DNA from 3 places in the Desulfovibrio sp. UIB00 genome. Region 1 is predicted to be linked to each of the others. Evidence: predicted binding sites of a transcription regulator. Region 1 holds the regulator's gene; each other region holds the start of a gene.
The links. The regulator sigma-54, encoded in region 1, starts transcription at its own class of promoters, with help from an activator protein. The targets are predictions, from matches to a motif close to CTGGCACGGNNNNTGCTT.

Region 1 (5,341 bases):
GCGGGCATGGGGCGAATTGAACACATAGTCGGCAACGGGTTTGTCCTTGCCGCTCATGGGCCGCAGCTCTTCCACAAAATAGGGATTTGCCAGAAAACGCAGGTCAAAAACCAGATCAGCCTCACGCGGCACACCATATTTGAAACCGAAAGAAATCACGTTGACCCTGATGGCCCGCAGCTTGCCCTTGTTGCCGCTCCAGCGCTTCTGAATGGCGCGCCGCAGGTCGTGGATGGAGAAACGCGAGGTGTCGATGACCAGATCAGCCATTTCACGCAGGGGGCGCAGGCTGCTGCGCTCTGCCAGCAGCGCCGCCTCAAGGCCCATGCCCTCGCGCTCCAGCGGATGCGGGCGGCGGGTCGAGGCATAGCGGCGAATGAGTTCCTGATTGTTGGCCTCAAGAAAAAGCAGCATGGGGCGGATGTTTTTGCCCGCGAGCATGCTCAGGCAATCGTTGATATCTTCCACAAAATTGCTCTGGCGCAGATCCATACCCAGAGCAATACCCTTGAAGTGGCTCATGGAGGGGCGCGACATCATGTCCACCATTTCCATGACAAGGCTCACGGGCAGCCCATCGACCACAAAATGGCCCATGTCTTCAAAAACCTTGAGCGCTGTGCTTTTGCCAGCGCCGGAAAGGCCCGTGACAATGCACACCTGCACATCCACGCCGGGAACGGGCGCGTCGGCATCAGGCTTTGCGGCAAGGGTGGAATCTGTGGCGGGTATCTGCGCGGAATCCTTCATGACATTCGCCTCTTCGGGGTCAGATCGCCGTTTGCAGCCGGGGTTGTACGCCACAGGCTTCTGACGGACGTTGCCAAATCCGCGCCGCGCTCAAGCCCAGGTGAGGGCCATTGCGCGGCAACCGGCAGGGGGTGCGCCTGAGACGGGGGCGAGCCGTTGCCAGCCCGCCCCCTCATTATGAACGATTACAACACGGGGTCAATGAGGGCATAGCCGTTCACCTTGGTGCGGTATACCACATTGATGCGGTTGTTTTCTGCATTAAAGAACACCAGAAACTCGCTGCCGATGGAATCAAGCTGCATGAGCGCTTCATCCAGATGCAGGGGCTTGGTGGCGAGGCGGTCGGTGCCGTCAACGGGCTGCTGCACGTCGGCTTCGGCATCGAGGTTGTAGGTAAACACGTCCACATCCGTATTGCGGGCGTGCCGCCGCTGGGCCTTTACGCGGGCCACCTGGCGCTTGATCTGCGATTCAACCTTGTCTGTCACAAGGTCAATGGCGGCGTACATGTCCGAAGTCTGCTCCGTGGCGTTGATGTGCAGGCCTTCGCCCGTAACGGTCACTTCGCAGCGATGACGGAACTTGTCGACTGTCAGCACAACGACAACTTCAAGGCCAGAGGCCTTGCCAAAAAACCGTCCCAGCTTTTCCATGCGGCGACGGGCATACTTCTTCAGATGTTCGGAGGCTTCAAAGTTCTTGAAAGCAAATGAGATGTTCATAAGTTCCTCCTAAGTATTGAGCCACTCGACGGGGAATCAGAAATGCTCCTTGCGCCTTGACGAAGATGGAATATCAAGCGCCGTGCGGTATTTTGCCACCGTGCGCCGCGCAATATTGACCTTGAGACGCTCCTTGAGCATTTCGCCGATACGCTCATCGCTGAGGGGGGATCGGGTATCTTCCTCAGAGATGAATTTCTTGATCAGAGCCTTGACGCTTTCTGAGCCTACCTGGCTTCCGTCATCGAGTTCAAGGCCGCTGTTAAAGAAAAACTTCAATTCAAAGATGCCGTGGGGCGTTGCCACATACTTGTTGGTGGTAATGCGGCTCACCGTTGATTCGTGCATGCTGATGTCGTCAGCAATATCCTTGAGAATGAGCGGCGCGAGCTTGGTCACGCCGTCTTCAAAAAATGGCTGCTGGTGGCGCACAATGCTTTCCATAACCTTATAAAGCGTGCGCTGGCGCTGATACAGGCTCTTGATAAGCCATGAGGCGGAGCGGATCTTTTCTGCGCAGTAGTCCTTTTCCTTCTCAGAGCCGCCAATGTTCATCTGGCTCATGGCCGAAAGCTGCAACTGGGGCAGGCCGTCATCATTGAGCAAAATCACAAATTCATCGCCCATCTTGTACAAATAGGCATCGGGGCTTACGTAGGTTGGCTCGCCGCCGCCAAAACTTGCGCCGGGCAATGGGTCAAGGCTCTGGATGATATCCAGATACTCCTTGAGCTCTTCCATATCGAGCTTGAACTTGCGCAGCAGGGGCTTGTAGCGCTTGGCCTCGAGGTCTTCGAGGTGCGATTCTACCAGCTCCACGAGGATTGGGTCGCGGGCGTAATTGAGGCTCTTGATCTGCACCATCAGGCATTCGCGCGCATCGCGCGCGGCAACGCCGATGGGATCAAAAAGCTGCACCCTCTCAAGCACGGGCAGCACTGCCTCGGGCGCGACCTGGGCCATTTCGGCCACTTCTTCAATGCTGGCTTGCAGGTACCCGGCGGAGGAGAGGTTGCCGATAATGACCTCGCCAATGGCCTTCTGCTCTTCTGTCAGCGACGAAAGGCGCAACTGCCAGAAAAGATGCCCCTCAAGGGTGGGCTTGGCCGCATATCGGGCTTCGAGAGGCGAAATTTCTTCGGCAAGTTCAAACTCGCGCGACTGCGAAAGGCGGGGGGTGCTGGCAAACTCACCGAGGTAATCTTCCCAGTCGGCGTCCTTGGCCAGTTCCCTGTCGTACACTTCCTCCTTTGGGGCTTCGCGGCTTTCCTCGTGCTGCTCCTGGGAGGCATCGTCCGTAAGTGAAGATTCTTCGAGAAAGGGGTTTTCAAGCAGTTCCTGCTGCACAGTTTCCAGAAGTTCCACGCGTGAGAGTTGCAACAGCTTGATTGCCTGCTGCAATTGCGGGGTCATTACCAGTTGCTGTGACAGCTTAAGTTGCTGCCGTAGTTCCAGTGCCATGTGTGCTCTTTTGCCTTAACTAGCCATAGGACTATAGACTTATCTGTTTACAAGTACTGTGCCACATCTGCAAAAATTATGCAATAGCTAACAGTTGCAAGATCAGGTTCGCGGTATCGCCAACCAGCAGCAAAGGCTGCCAGCGCCAAAAATCCAGATTTGGCGCAGCATTTGCGCCGTTGAAAATAATCTGCGCACCAAAAAAGGGGAAGGCAATGCCCTCCCCTTTTTGCGCGATTTTGCGATACCCAAGCTTGGTGAAAATCAAAAAGCCTCGCTGCGTTAGCGCCGCTAATTACACCTTGGCGAACTTTTTCGCCGCTCCGATAAATTCGCGGAACAGCGGATGCGCGTTCATGGGCCGGGACTTGAATTCGGGATGGAACTGGCAGCCAAGGAACCAGGGGTGGTTCTTCAGCTCAATGATTTCCACAAGCGAATCGTCAGGGGCGGTGCCGCTGAAAACCATGCCCTTTTCGCCCAGCATTTCCTTGAAGGCATTGTTGAATTCGTAGCGATGGCGGTGACGTTCATCAACCATGCCCTTCTTGTAGGCCACAAAGGCCTTGGTATCGGGCTGCACCTTGCAGGGGTAGGAGCCAAGGCGCATGGTGCCGCCCTTGTCGCTGCCCGCGTCGCGTTTTTCAACGTTCTTGGTGCGGAAGTCGAACCACTCGGTCATAAGGTAGATGACCTTGTGATCAGAAAGCGGGTTGAATTCTTCCGAATTGGCGTCATCAAGGTTTGCCACGTGGCGGGCAAATTCGATAACCGCGCACTGCATGCCAAGGCAGATGCCAAAGAAGGGAATGTTGTTTTCACGCGCATAACGGATGGCGGCAATCTTGCCTTCCACGCCGCGATATCCAAAGCCGCCGGGCACAAGAATACCATGACAGCCCTTGAAGGATTCCGCACAGTTGCTTTCGTCCACATTCTCGGAATTGACGTAGCGCAGCTCCACTTCAACGCGGTTGGCAACGCCGCCGTGAATGAGGGCTTCGTGCAGGCTCTTGTAGGCTTCCTTGAGGTCAACGTACTTGCCCACAATGGCAATGGTGACCTTGCCCTTGGGGTTGGCGCAGTCGCTCACGAGCTTTTCCCAGGCTTCAAGGTGGGCATTGCGCGCGGGCAGGCGCAGCATGATGGCTACCTTCTGGTCAAAGCCTTCTTCATAGAACTTGAGCGGCACTTCATAAATATTGTTCACGTCCACCGAAGAGAACACGGCGTCCTGATCCACATTGCAGAACAGGGCGATCTTGCGGCGCAGTTCTTCGGGGATGCTCTGCTCGCAGCGGCACAGAATAATGTCGGGCTGAATGCCGATGGAAAGCAGTTCCTTGACGCTGTGCTGGGTGGGCTTGGTTTTGTGCTCGCCAGCGCTGCGAAGGTAAGGCACCAGCGTAAGGTGGATGTTCAGGCAGTTGTCGCGTCCAAGGTCGGAACGCAACTGGCGGATGGCCTCAAGAAAGGGCAGGCCTTCAATGTCGCCCACAGTGCCGCCGATTTCGATAATGGCGACATCAGGCGCATCTTCGCCTTCGGAAAGGGAGAGCACCACGCTCTTGATTTCATCAGTAATGTGCGGGATCACCTGCACCGTGGCGCCCAGGTAATCGCCGTGACGTTCCTTGGCGATAACGTGGTTGTAAATAGCGCCGGAAGTGGTGTTGTTCTTCCGCGACATGGGCACGTTAAGGTAACGTTCGTAGTGCCCGAGATCCAGATCCGTTTCCGCGCCGTCATCGGTAACAAATACCTCGCCGTGCTGGAACGGGTTCATGGTGCCGGGGTCAACATTGATGTAAGGATCAAGCTTCTGGATGGTTACCGTAAGCCCGCGCGTTTGCAGCAGCGCGCCCAAAGACGCAGCTGCGAGGCCCTTGCCTAACGACGACAGAACGCCGCCCGTCACAAAAATGTATTTAGTTTTCATGCACTTCCACCTGTACTTGGGTATGTTGAATAGTTCAACCAAACAGTCTTAACCCAAATTGAATTTTTTGGCTAGCATTGACTAAGTAAAACAAGCTAAGTAATGTGTTATTCCCTTTTCAGCGTGCGTGCCCACCACAAGCGGCCCGCGCGCCGGTCATCTGTTATGCCCGGCGCGGGTCAGCCAAGGTTTCCAAGGCAAAAGCACGTCCGGCGCACACCGCAAGGCATGGCCGGAATTATCCGCGTTGCAAAGCCAAGGAGGCTTCCCCCGCATGGGTACGGTCAACACACTGGTCATCACCGGCTACGGTACAAATTCGCACATGGAAACAGCCCACACGGCCCGTCTGGCCGGTGCCGACAAGGCCGATGTGGTGCATTTTTCCGATCTGGTGGCGGCCAAGGTTCGCCTTGCCGACTATCACTTTTTGATTTTCCCCGGCGGGTTTCTGGATGGCGACGAT
Region 2 (5,341 bases), on a different contig from region 1:
TTGAAACACACAATGTTGTGTGCGCCGGGGATCGCCAGAATGCGGATAAGCAGGTCAATGATTTCGTCCGAACCGTTGCCAACAACCACGCGGTGTTCGTCAACGCCGTGGCGCTGGCCCAGCGCCTTTGCCAGTCGCGGATTGCCGCCCTGCGGATACCGAAAGGCCCCGGCCGCGTGGCGTTCCACAGCCTCTCGGGCCAGAGGGGGCATGCCCAGCGGGTTTTCGTTGCTGGCCATCTTGATAACCTGGGGCAGGTTGTACTTATCCTGGATTTCGGCAATGGAAAGGCCGGGAACATAGGCCTTGAGGGCCATAATTTCCTGGCGCACACTGATCTCGGACATGGTTACTCCACCGGTATCGCCCGCAGGGGCGAAGATTCATGGCTGCGCATGGGGCGCAAGGCGTTTTGCGGCGTTTGTCAGTATGTTTCAGCCAGCAAACCATCGCAATGCGACAGCTTGCTGGCTGAAAAAAATGGAAAGCGTGTCTTTCTTTATGGCTCTCGTGCTGGCGCTACTGCGTGCATGCAGGAAGGGCCAGATATGCCTGTTATTCGCCTGCTTCCGTGGGGCGCACGGTCAGCACGGGCATGTCGGCGTTCTTGACTACCTTTTCCGCCACAGAGCCGAAAAGAATGCGGTCAATGCCCTTGCGGCCATGGGTGCCCATAACGATAAGGTCGGCCTTTTCTTCACGGGCGCGGTTGAGGATTTCTTCGGCGGCATAGCCGATGAGCACCTGCCCCTTGGCTTCAACACCCACGAAATTTTCGGCCACAAACGATTCCATGGACTTTTCAGCGCCGGTCACGATTTCGCCGACAAAATTTTCAATGGTGTTGGGCGGTACATGAAAGCCCACATACTGGCTCAGCGAGGGGGCGGTGTATACAACGAGCACGCTCGCATTGAGCCCCTTGGCAAGAAGCACCGCGTATTCGGCAACTTCCTTGCTGTGTTCGGAAAGGTCTACCGCGCAAAGAATCTTCTTGATATTCTTCATGGCAAACTCCTGTTCCCCCAGGTAGGCAGATTGATTAACGGGCTGGCTGAATATGGCCGACCAAGAGGGGGTTGGTTTGGGATCGCAGCCTTTATCCTTTGCCTTCATCTGTAATAAATGGTAGTTTTTTTCGGCACAATAGACAAGACATTTCGCCTAACGCCGCCAAGGGGCAGGGAAATTTTTTCCCCGTAGCTTCTGTCAGCCTGTGAAAAATCAGCCTGTTATGGAAGTGAACCTTTGTGGCAGGATTTTTGCATTTTTTCTGCAACGGCAGTACGCCAACCCTGGAGGCGACATGAAAGTTACCAACGATCAACTTGAGGCGCTGTTACGCCAGCAGAGCCAGACCCCGGGCACAACCCGAGCGCAGACAACGCAGGGTGGCTTTGAGGCGGCATTGAGCGAACAGATGGGCCTTGAAAATGCCGTTGCATCTTCTGCGTTTCCCACAGCGGCTGCGGGGCAGGCTTCGCAGGCATCCATGATCAGTCAGATGCTGCTTGGCTCCACCCAGTCAGAATCGGTAGATGTGGACGAAGACGTTATCCAGAGCGCCTTTTCGCAGGCTTCCGGCACGCTGGACATGTGGGATTCGTACGTTAACGCCCTGGGCTCTTCGGGCCAGAATGGTTCCTTGCGCGAAGCCTATTCCCTGTTGCAGGGGATAGACGGGCAGGTTTCCGCCCTCAAGAACAGCACGGCCTCTGTACGCGGCCAAAATGCTGGGCTTGATTCTCTGGTTAACGAGCTTGACGTGATGACAACGACAGAAAAAATCAAGTTCAACAGGGGCGACTATACCGCATAGTTGTCCGGACAGAAAAACCGCCGTGAAATCAGGGTTTCACGGCGGTTTTTGCTTGTGATCAGCCGTCTGCTCCCAGGAGCGGGCGGTTTTTTTGCGCATGGCGGTCAGTGTGGCATATGCTGCTGTGTAAATGCTCAAGCCTCCGGAATCATGCGGTTCCGGAGGCTTGCTTTATGGAGGCGCGTTGCCCTTAAACGGGCTGCGCGTTGTGCTGCTGCGAGGTTACTTGTTGCCGGTAGCGCCGGACTGCACGGCGTTGTCTGTGGCGCCAGTCGCGCCCATGCCAGCCATGCCGGGGCAGTTGCCGGGGTTCATCATGCCGTTACCCATCATGCCATGCCCCATGCCGTGCCCGCCCATGCGGTGTCCCATGCCCCGGCCCATGCCGTGGCCAGCCATGAAGGGAATGCCCTTGTCAGACATCTGCTTGAGCATTTCGGCCTTGGCGCTGTAAAGCTTAGCGTCGATTTCGCGCAGATCCTTCTGGGCGGCCTTGACGCGGGCGTCGTCGGGCTTGGCGCCAGCGGCGGCAAGGTTGTTCAGTTCAGCCATCTTGGAAAAATGCTGTTGCATGGTGGGCTGTGTTTTTTCAACAAAGCTCTGGTGAATCTGCTGCATGGTTTCCATCTGCTCGCTGGACAATCCCATGCCAGGGCCCATGCCGTAACCCATGCCGGGGCCCATACCCATGCCCATGCCTGTACCGGGGCCCATGCCTGCGGGGCCGTGTCCGTCGCCGTTCCGGGCGGAGGCAATGCCCGAAAGGCCGAGGAAGATGGCAAGGGTAAGGGCCGCGCCGCTGGTAACGATCTTGGAGGTCTTCATTGTAATATTTCCTTTTGGTTTGATGGTATTTGCGCGTTGGTTGGGAGGTTATTTGCGCAGGCTGACGGAAAGCTTATCGCCCGTAGCCATGCCCGTGGCCGTGGGGGCCGTGCGAGCCGGATTGACCGTTGCCGCACCAGGGGGAGCTGATCTGGGTATCCGCCGTATTGGCGGCAGAGGCGTTTACGGCAAAGGCCAGCACCAGGGCCAGGGAGGCGAAAATCAGGGTAAGCTTGAGAGATTTCATGAATATTCTCCTTTATATCGGCCTGCTGAATGCAGAGCCGTTTAGATGGATTTTTTCAGTTTTTCGTATTCCTCAAGAGTGATTTCTCCAGAGGCCAACCGCCTTTTAAGAATCGCCATGGAATCTGTATAATCCATGTTTCTTCTCTGCGACGGGAATATTCTGCTGATAAAAGCGACCGCAAGGGAAATAATCAGTATCATGAATATGAGGTGCGTCATGCCATTTCCCCATCCCATTACGCTTCCTATATCGCAGCCATACATATCCGTATCCTCAATGTGACGTTGCGCCGTCAGTTTGTTATTTGTCTTCTGATTGGTGCTGCGCATTTCTGCGCCGTTTGATGCTGTATAGGCAAAGGCCGTGCCAAGATGAGTAAAGCACTGTAACTATATAAATTTATTGTATTAACTTGAATTGATAAATCCCCAGCGTTCTCTGTCTGGATTGATGTTGCCCATTTTTTACTCAGTTTTCTGGTCAGCTATCCAATTTTTACCGGGGGGCTTGCGGGGTGAGTAAAAAATACATACTAATGATGCTGCGCCGTTGAGGAAACACTCATGATCCGTTTTCGCCCATCTCTCTCCCAGCGCTTGTCGCGCATGGGCCTTTCACCCTGGATGCTGCTTGGGGCAGCCCTTATTCTCGGCCTGACACTGGTGGGGCTTTCCGTGCGCAGCAACCAGCGCGAGCGGGCCTTTATGGTGCACAACCTTACGGACAGGGCCGAGGCGCTCATCTGGGCGCTTGAAGCCGGAACCCGTACGGGCCTGCGCCTCAGCCCCGGCACAGTGCTTGGCCTGCGCCCGCTGCTCAGCGAAACGGCCCGCCAACCCGGCATTCTCTATATGGCTGTTACCGATGTGAGCGGGGCCATACTTGCCCAGAGCGGCGACAGCTCGCCGATTCCCGGCGTGCCGGATGACGCCGCTCCGGAATTTTCTCCCACTCCCATGATGGTGCAGCCTCAGGATATCCCCCCCCTTGCAGATGTTTCAGACCGGCCCATGTGGCGGGTGCGCAATGTGGATGGAAAAGAAGTTTTTGAGGTTTTTCGGGTATTTGCGCCCCTGAGTCGTTCACATGGGCAACAGCACATGGGTGGGCAACAGCATATGGGCGGCGGGCACGGCTCCCACGGCATGGGCATGATGGGCCGCATGCTGGGGCGTTCCCCTGATATTGACGGGCCTGACCCCAATGATGTGTTTGACAATCCGCCGCCACCCCCTCCCGCACGAGGAGGGTTTGGTGGCCGTCCCGGTCCTGAGGCCCCCCGGCAGGTGGTGGGCGTGGCTCTGGTGGGCTTTGACGCGCGCCCCTTTGAGGATGCTCTGGCGCAGGACGCGCGCAACAACCTGCTCTCTGCCGCGCTTGCGGCCGCATTGGGGTTGGCTGGTTTTGTGTCCCTGTTCTGGATGCATAACAACCGTCGCTGGCGGCGTATTGTGCGCGATCAGCAAGTCATGGCCGCAGAAGTTGTGGCAAACCTCCCCCTTGGCCTTGTGATCAGTGATCCCAACGGGCGTATTGCCATGATCAACGACACGGCTCTGTCCATGTTCGGCAAGCAGCGCGCAGAAATATTTCCTTCTGGCACGGAGGATTCTCAGGGTGGTGCAGACAAGCCCGGCAGGGCTGCGCGGGCACGGCGGCTGCGCAGTCTGCCCGGTCTGGAGTGGGAAGCCCTGGTGGGTAAACTGGTTAAGGGATCGCGCATTTTGGAGCAGGAAACAACGCTCGCCGTGCCGGGAATCAAGCCGTTGACCATCAGCCTTGGCGGCGCGGCCATGCGCAACGAGGACGGCGCTTTTTTGGGCAACGTGTTTGTGTTGCGCGACATTACGGAAATGAAGCGCCTTCAGGCTGACGCCCAGCGCAATGACCGGCTGGCGGCCCTTGGGCATCTGGCGGCGGGTGTGGCCCACGAAATCCGCAATCCCCTGAGCACCATCAAGGGCGTGGCCCTGTATATCGCCAAGCGTATGCCCATGGGTGGACGCGAGGAAGAAGCCGCCCAACGCATGATTGACGAAGTGGAACGGCTGGACCGCGTGGTTTCCGAGTTGCTGGAGTTTGCGCGTCCCGGTTCGTTTGAAACCGTGCAGGCTGATCTTGGCGAGGTCATCGGGCGGGCGCTGCGGCTTGCCGAGGCAGACCTCAAGGCCAAGAACATTACCGTGGTTTTTGAAATGGAACCGGGCTTCCCGCTGGTGCGCATCAGCACGGAGCGGCTCACTCAGGCTCTGCTGAATCTTTTTCTCAACGCGGTTCAGGCCATGGATCACGGCGGCACCCTGCGCGTGAGTACGCGCGCGCTGCCCGATGGCATGTTCAGCATCACCGTGGCCGACACGGGGCCGGGCATTCCGGCAGAGATTCAGGCTTCCATTTTTACGCCCTATTTTACCACAAAATCGTCGGGAACCGGCCTTGGGCTTGCC
Region 3 (5,341 bases), on a different contig from region 1:
GCCGCCGCCGGAACGGTGATAAAAAACGCCGTCCTCTTCAACTTTATCGAGCACCTGTCGCACAGACATGGTTTCGCCGTATACGCTCTGCGCGCCCGAGGGACAGGCCCGCACACAGGCAAAGCATTCGCTGCACTTGCTGCGGTCGTGTACAATCAGGCCATCCACAAGGCTGAGCGCGCCCGACGTACAGGCATTGAGACAGCGCCCGCAGACCTGGGCAGTAAGACAGCGCGAGGGATTGAAGGCATGCTCGGGATGAAGATTCTGCGACTCGGGGTTGCTGCACCAACGGCAACGCAGAGGGCAACCCTTGAGGAAAACCAGGGTGCGGATACCTTCGCCATCGTGCACGCTGAACTTCTGTATATTAAAAACAACACCTTGTACTTGTGCGTCAGTCATGGGGTCATCCTTGGTGTGCGGCCAGCCCTGGCGCGCCGTTGGAGGAAATTCAAAGGGGGAAGGGATTGCTCCCCTCCCCCCGGAGCGTTGGCAAGGTCAACGCGGTCAGAAATCAGGAGCAGATGGCGGGCTTGCGCTCTGTTAAACGGCTGATTTCCGCGCTTTAAATTTGCGGGAGGGGCATCCCCCCTCCCCTGACGGTCTGTTTGTTTGAGGGTTTTGGAGAGTATCGCTGCGAGGGGCCTTTGGTATCCGGCAAGAAACTTGACGCAGTCCGGCAAAAGCCCCTCGCGACGATATTTTAGAACTGGGCGTGTTCGGTACGGTCGATGATGTCGTTCTGCAGATCGCGGGAAAGATCGCAGAAGTACGCGCTGTACCCTGCAATACGCACCAGCAGGCTGCGGTAGTTGTCGGGTTCTTTCTGAGCGTTGAGCAGGGTCTGCCTGTTCACGATGTTGAACTGCAGGTGCCACAGCTTGAGGTCGCACCAGGTGCGGATAAGGTTCACGATCTTCTCGGTGCCTTCATCGCCGGAAACGCACTTGGGCGACAGCTTGATGTTCAGCAGGCGGGAAGCGCGGTTGGTCATGCCGTAGTTCTTGGAATGGTAGTTGGAGAGCAGAACCGCAGTGGGGCCGTTCTTGTCCGCGCCGTGCGAAGCGGAAGAACCGTCGGAAAGCGCCGTCCAGGCATGGCGGCCGTTGGGTGTGGCGGAAACCACCTTGCCAAAGGGCACGTGCGAGGTGATGGGCACGTAGCGCACGTCCACATGCACGCCGCGATCACGGGAACTCTTTTCGGCTTCCACCTGGGTGAAGCGGTCTACGTCCTTGGCAATGCTATCCACATAGGGATCGTTGTTGCCGTAGCAGGGGGCGTTGCGCAGCATTTCGCGCACGGGTTCGGCGCCCTTGAAGTCGGCCTTGCAGGCTTCCACCACTTCTTTCATGCTCAGGCGCTTTTCTTCAAACACCAGCTTTTTGATGGCGGCAAGGGAGTCAACCACGGTGCCGTAGCCCAGGAATTCAAAGTAGGAGTAATCCACACCACCGGGGATCTTTTCGCAGTGCAGATCCATGAGGTTTTCCATGCACAGGTTGTGCAGCACGGAAGAAAGCGGCGCTGCAAAGTGCTGCGGGCGCAGTTTGTCCACCACATGCTGCTGCTGGAAGGCCTTGCGCAGCAGGTTGAGGTGCTGGGCCTTGTAAGCTTCGTAAAAGTCTTCCCAGCTCTTGAAGGAAGTCGCTTCGCCCGTTTCAAGGCCCACAACTTCATCGCCGTAGTGCTGCATGCGGCCATTGTACATGGTCATTTCAAGGGCGGTGGCAAAGTTCACGTACACGCAACCGGAGGTGTAGGTATCGCGGTTGGGCATGCGCGTTTCTGTGCAGCCGGAAACGGCGTAGTCCAGAGCTTCGTTGACCGGGCAGCCCTTGATGGTGTTGAGGAACACCACTTCTTCATCGTTGATGAGCTTGGGGAAGCCGGAGCCGTCCTTGATGGTCAGGGCCACTTCGCGCAGGAAGCGTTCGGGCGAACGGGAGTGGATGCGCGCGGCAAGGTCGGGGTAGTTGAGCGGGAATTCGCGCTTGGATTCAAGGAACAGGTAGGTCAGGTCATTGGTGGCGTCTTCGCCTTCGGGGGTCTGGCCGCCGATGGTCACGGCTTCCCAGTGGGCATAACCTTCCTGAAATTCAACGCCCGTGGGGTTGATGTACAGGTCGATGAACTGGGCCATATCGACCCACATGCATTCGAGCAGTTCCTTGGCTTCTTCGCGGGTGATGATGCCTTCTTCAATGTCTTTTTTGTACAGGGGGTACAGATACTGATCCATGCGGCCATTGGAAATGATGGCGCTGGCCTTCTGCTCGATGCGCGAGAACATCTGCACAAACCACTGGCACTGCATGGCTTCGCGGAAGCTGCGGGCAGGGTGTGCGGGCACGTGATCGCAGGTTTCGGCGATCTGGAGCAACTCGGCCTTACGCTTGGCATTGCCTTCCTTGGCGGCAAGTTCGCGGGCCAGATCGGCGTGGCGCTTGGCCCAGATCATGATGGAGTCGCACACAAGGATCATGGCTTCGAGGAAGGGCTTTTTGTCCCACAGATCAACGGAGTTGGTCAGATCAAGGGTGGCAAGCTTTTCGCGGGCTTCTTTCTGAATGTCGAGGAAGCCGCGCTTGATGACCTTTTCGTAGTCCGGCACCCACTGAAGGGCCGAACGGTAGGACGAGGTTTCGCTCACCACGAATTTGGACTTGAGGCCACGTTCGTCCACATAGGTGACGTTGCGGATTTCGGCAGGCAGGGTCTTGTTGAGGTGTTCATGGTAGGTCTTGCCTTCCCAGTAGGGGGCGATCTCTTCCATAACAACCTTGATGTCTTCCTGCGAAATCTGGAAGGGGCTCTTGTCGCGGTGCTCCAGGTCGGCCAGCACTTCGCGGTAAAAGTCGCCGTCTATTTCAGGATACAGAATGCCGTAACGGCCAAACTTGCCCACGCGGCCAGCAATAAGCTGGTTGGGGGTAATGTAGACGGTGATTTTTTCGGCCACGTTTTTCAGTGCCTTGGCCCAGCGCAGGGTCAGCAGTTCGCCTTCGGTTTCGCGCATGGATTCGGTGAAATACTTGGCGCGCTCAACGTCCACATGGGGGAGGCTGAACTGGTTCTGTTCCAGAATGCCGTAAACGCGCTCGCGCCCTTTACGGTCAACGCTCTTATTGACAACGCGTTCTTCCTGGGGGGACATGCAGCAACCGCACTGACTCATGATGAAACTCCTGAATGGTGATTATGTTCAAGCGAGATGCTTGTGATATTCATCTCAATGACCACCTATGAGCATCATCCGTGCCATTACAATTAACACCCTGTAATATTTATATATTTTTAGATTGCCTCAAAAGTTTCAGAATCTTCCGGCTATTCCCATTGTTGTAAATTTGCAACATTTTTTTCATAACATGCTAAATTTACATTATAATTTAAAAAAGTGTTTTTTTGCAACAGTGCAAAAAAACACTTTTTCACAAGCGGGTGGCTCAAATGCCATCGCAGCTTCCTGATTACATGATTCTTGATGACCGGATGCTTTACCGTTTTCCAACAGTTTGGCGGCCAGGCTCCCCCATTACGGTAATACCTGGCCGCCTTGTACGCATGCAATGTGCACACCTGCGCGGCGTGCCAATCGCCTGCTTTTACAGCATTTCGATAAACGCTTCTATGCGAACCTTGAGCTGCTCCGTATCCGTTTCAGAGTAGTCTGTTTCGATTTGCAGGAAGGGCAACTGCAAGGATTCCTGAACAAATTTTTTGAGGGAGGACGATTCCACCGCATAGGTCTGGCAACCCTGCCAGGTCAGGTCAACCACAGCATCCACTGCGAAATCTGCCGCCAGTTCCTTGATGGCTTCATAACGGCGGGGGTTGGGCGACATGACGGCACAGGGCACGTCCAGATAGCGGCGGGCCATCTCGGTCAGCGGGTCGCCCTGCTCGTCCATCATCACGCGGGTTTTCTTATAGCCGGAGCAGTTATCAAGGCAAACCACGCTGCCGCCGCATTCTTCGATCAGGCGCACAACCTTGTGCGACCCCATACCCACAGGAACGCCCGTCAGCAGTATGCGCGGCGCGCTTGCGGCAACTCCTGCCTGACCCGCATCGGCCATTTTGCCAAGTTCGTCCGCCAGTTCCAGCATCATGGAAATGCCTTTTTCCTTGTCGGGGAAGAAGGACGTTTTGAACCCGATTTCCAGCAGCTCCATACCCGTAATGGGCGAGGGCTTGCGCTTTGCAAGATCCATAACGGCCTTGAGGGCCATACGCTCACGGTTCATGAGCTTGATGGCGTCGCGCAGTTTTTGCTCTGTGATGGATACGCCAAATTCTTTTTCCAGATAGGCGACGAGCAGTTCAAACTGATGCCTCCAGTAGGCAAGGGCATCATCATTCTGCACCTGGGGCAGTTGCAGCAGAAAAACTGGCTTGTAGGCTGCAAGCAGCTCGTACATTTTCTTTTTGCCGTCACAGGTGGTGTCGGCCACAACTACGTCAGCAGCGCTCAGATAGGGGCAGCTGTCTTTAAGCGCAAAGCCGAAGCTGCTCTTGATAAGCGGACAAAGGGCGCGGGGCAGCATTTCTTCTGCTGCGGGAATGGAATCGTTGCGGGTGCCGCACAAAGAAACGGGAATGGCCCCGGCGGCCACCGCTATTTCAGAAGGGCTGTACAGGCAGTATTGGCCCACAACTTTCTTGCCCTCCCTCTTGGCCTCCTGCACTGCCAGAGCGTTTTTTTCAAAAGCGGTAATAATGCTGTCAAAGCTGGCACACTTCATGATGCTTTCCTTCCTTGTGAGGTTATTGAGGTTATCGCTGTGTAGTGAGAGCACGGTCTTTTTTCGCATACAAATCTGCGGCAATCAGGGCCGCCCCCAGCGCACCCACAGTCTGCGGGTCGTGGGGCACCTGAACTGTCAGGCCAAGTTCGTCTGAAAGAATGGCCGCAAAGGCGGGGCTTGTTGCCAGACCGCCGGTAAATACGCATTCCCCCTGCATGGGGATACGCCGGGCAAGGGCGCACATTCTGCGGGCAATGGCGCGGAACACCCCGGCTGCTATATCTTGCGGCGGTGTGCTGCGGGCCAGCAGGCCCACAATTTCCGTTTCTGCAAACACGGCGCACATGCTAGAGATGGCCACAGGCTTGCCAGTGGCGGCAGCCTTGCCCAGCTCGTCCAGCGGCATGTTCAAAATGCCCGAGAGCACCTGCAAAAAACGTCCGGTTCCTGCCGCGCACTTGTCGTTCATCAAAAAATCGCGCACTGCGCCCGGCTTGCTGGCGGATTTGAGCGCGCCCAGGCTGCCCGTAACGCCTGACGCATCCAGACTGGCAGCATCAAGACTGGCTGCCTCCGCCTCTCGCGGA

Region 2: the regulator sigma-54 is predicted to act here: its motif matches at 3,247-3,264, upstream of JMF94_RS04370 (SHOCT domain-containing protein).
Region 3: the regulator sigma-54 is predicted to act here: its motif matches at 3,251-3,268, upstream of JMF94_RS14745 (glycyl radical protein).

What each region holds. Positions count from the first base shown of each region.
Region 1 is NZ_JAETXJ010000009.1:114,951-120,291, reverse strand. Features, by position in the region: gene rapZ (RNase adapter RapZ) at 1-750, opposite strand, end outside; gene raiA (ribosome-associated translation inhibitor RaiA) at 936-1,475, opposite strand; gene rpoN (RNA polymerase factor sigma-54) at 1,512-2,936, opposite strand; gene JMF94_RS13330 (hypothetical protein) at 3,013-3,204, opposite strand; gene JMF94_RS13325 (CTP synthase) at 3,232-4,875, opposite strand; gene JMF94_RS13320 (phosphoribosylformylglycinamidine synthase subunit PurQ) at 5,150-5,341, shown strand, end outside.
Region 2 is NZ_JAETXJ010000002.1:324,874-330,214, forward strand. Features, by position in the region: gene hisC (histidinol-phosphate transaminase) at 1-347, opposite strand, end outside; gene JMF94_RS04350 (universal stress protein) at 556-1,008, opposite strand; gene JMF94_RS04355 (hypothetical protein) at 1,307-1,819, shown strand; gene JMF94_RS04360 (periplasmic heavy metal sensor) at 2,042-2,644, opposite strand; gene JMF94_RS04365 (hypothetical protein) at 2,718-2,891, opposite strand; gene JMF94_RS04370 (SHOCT domain-containing protein) at 2,933-3,223, opposite strand; gene JMF94_RS04375 (ATP-binding protein) at 3,458-5,341, shown strand, end outside.
Region 3 is NZ_JAETXJ010000014.1:42,214-47,554, forward strand. Features, by position in the region: gene JMF94_RS14740 (glycyl-radical enzyme activating protein) at 1-405, opposite strand, end outside; gene JMF94_RS14745 (glycyl radical protein) at 707-3,181, opposite strand; gene JMF94_RS14750 (double-cubane-cluster-containing anaerobic reductase) at 3,612-4,751, opposite strand; gene JMF94_RS14755 (acyl-CoA dehydratase activase) at 4,783-5,341, opposite strand, start outside.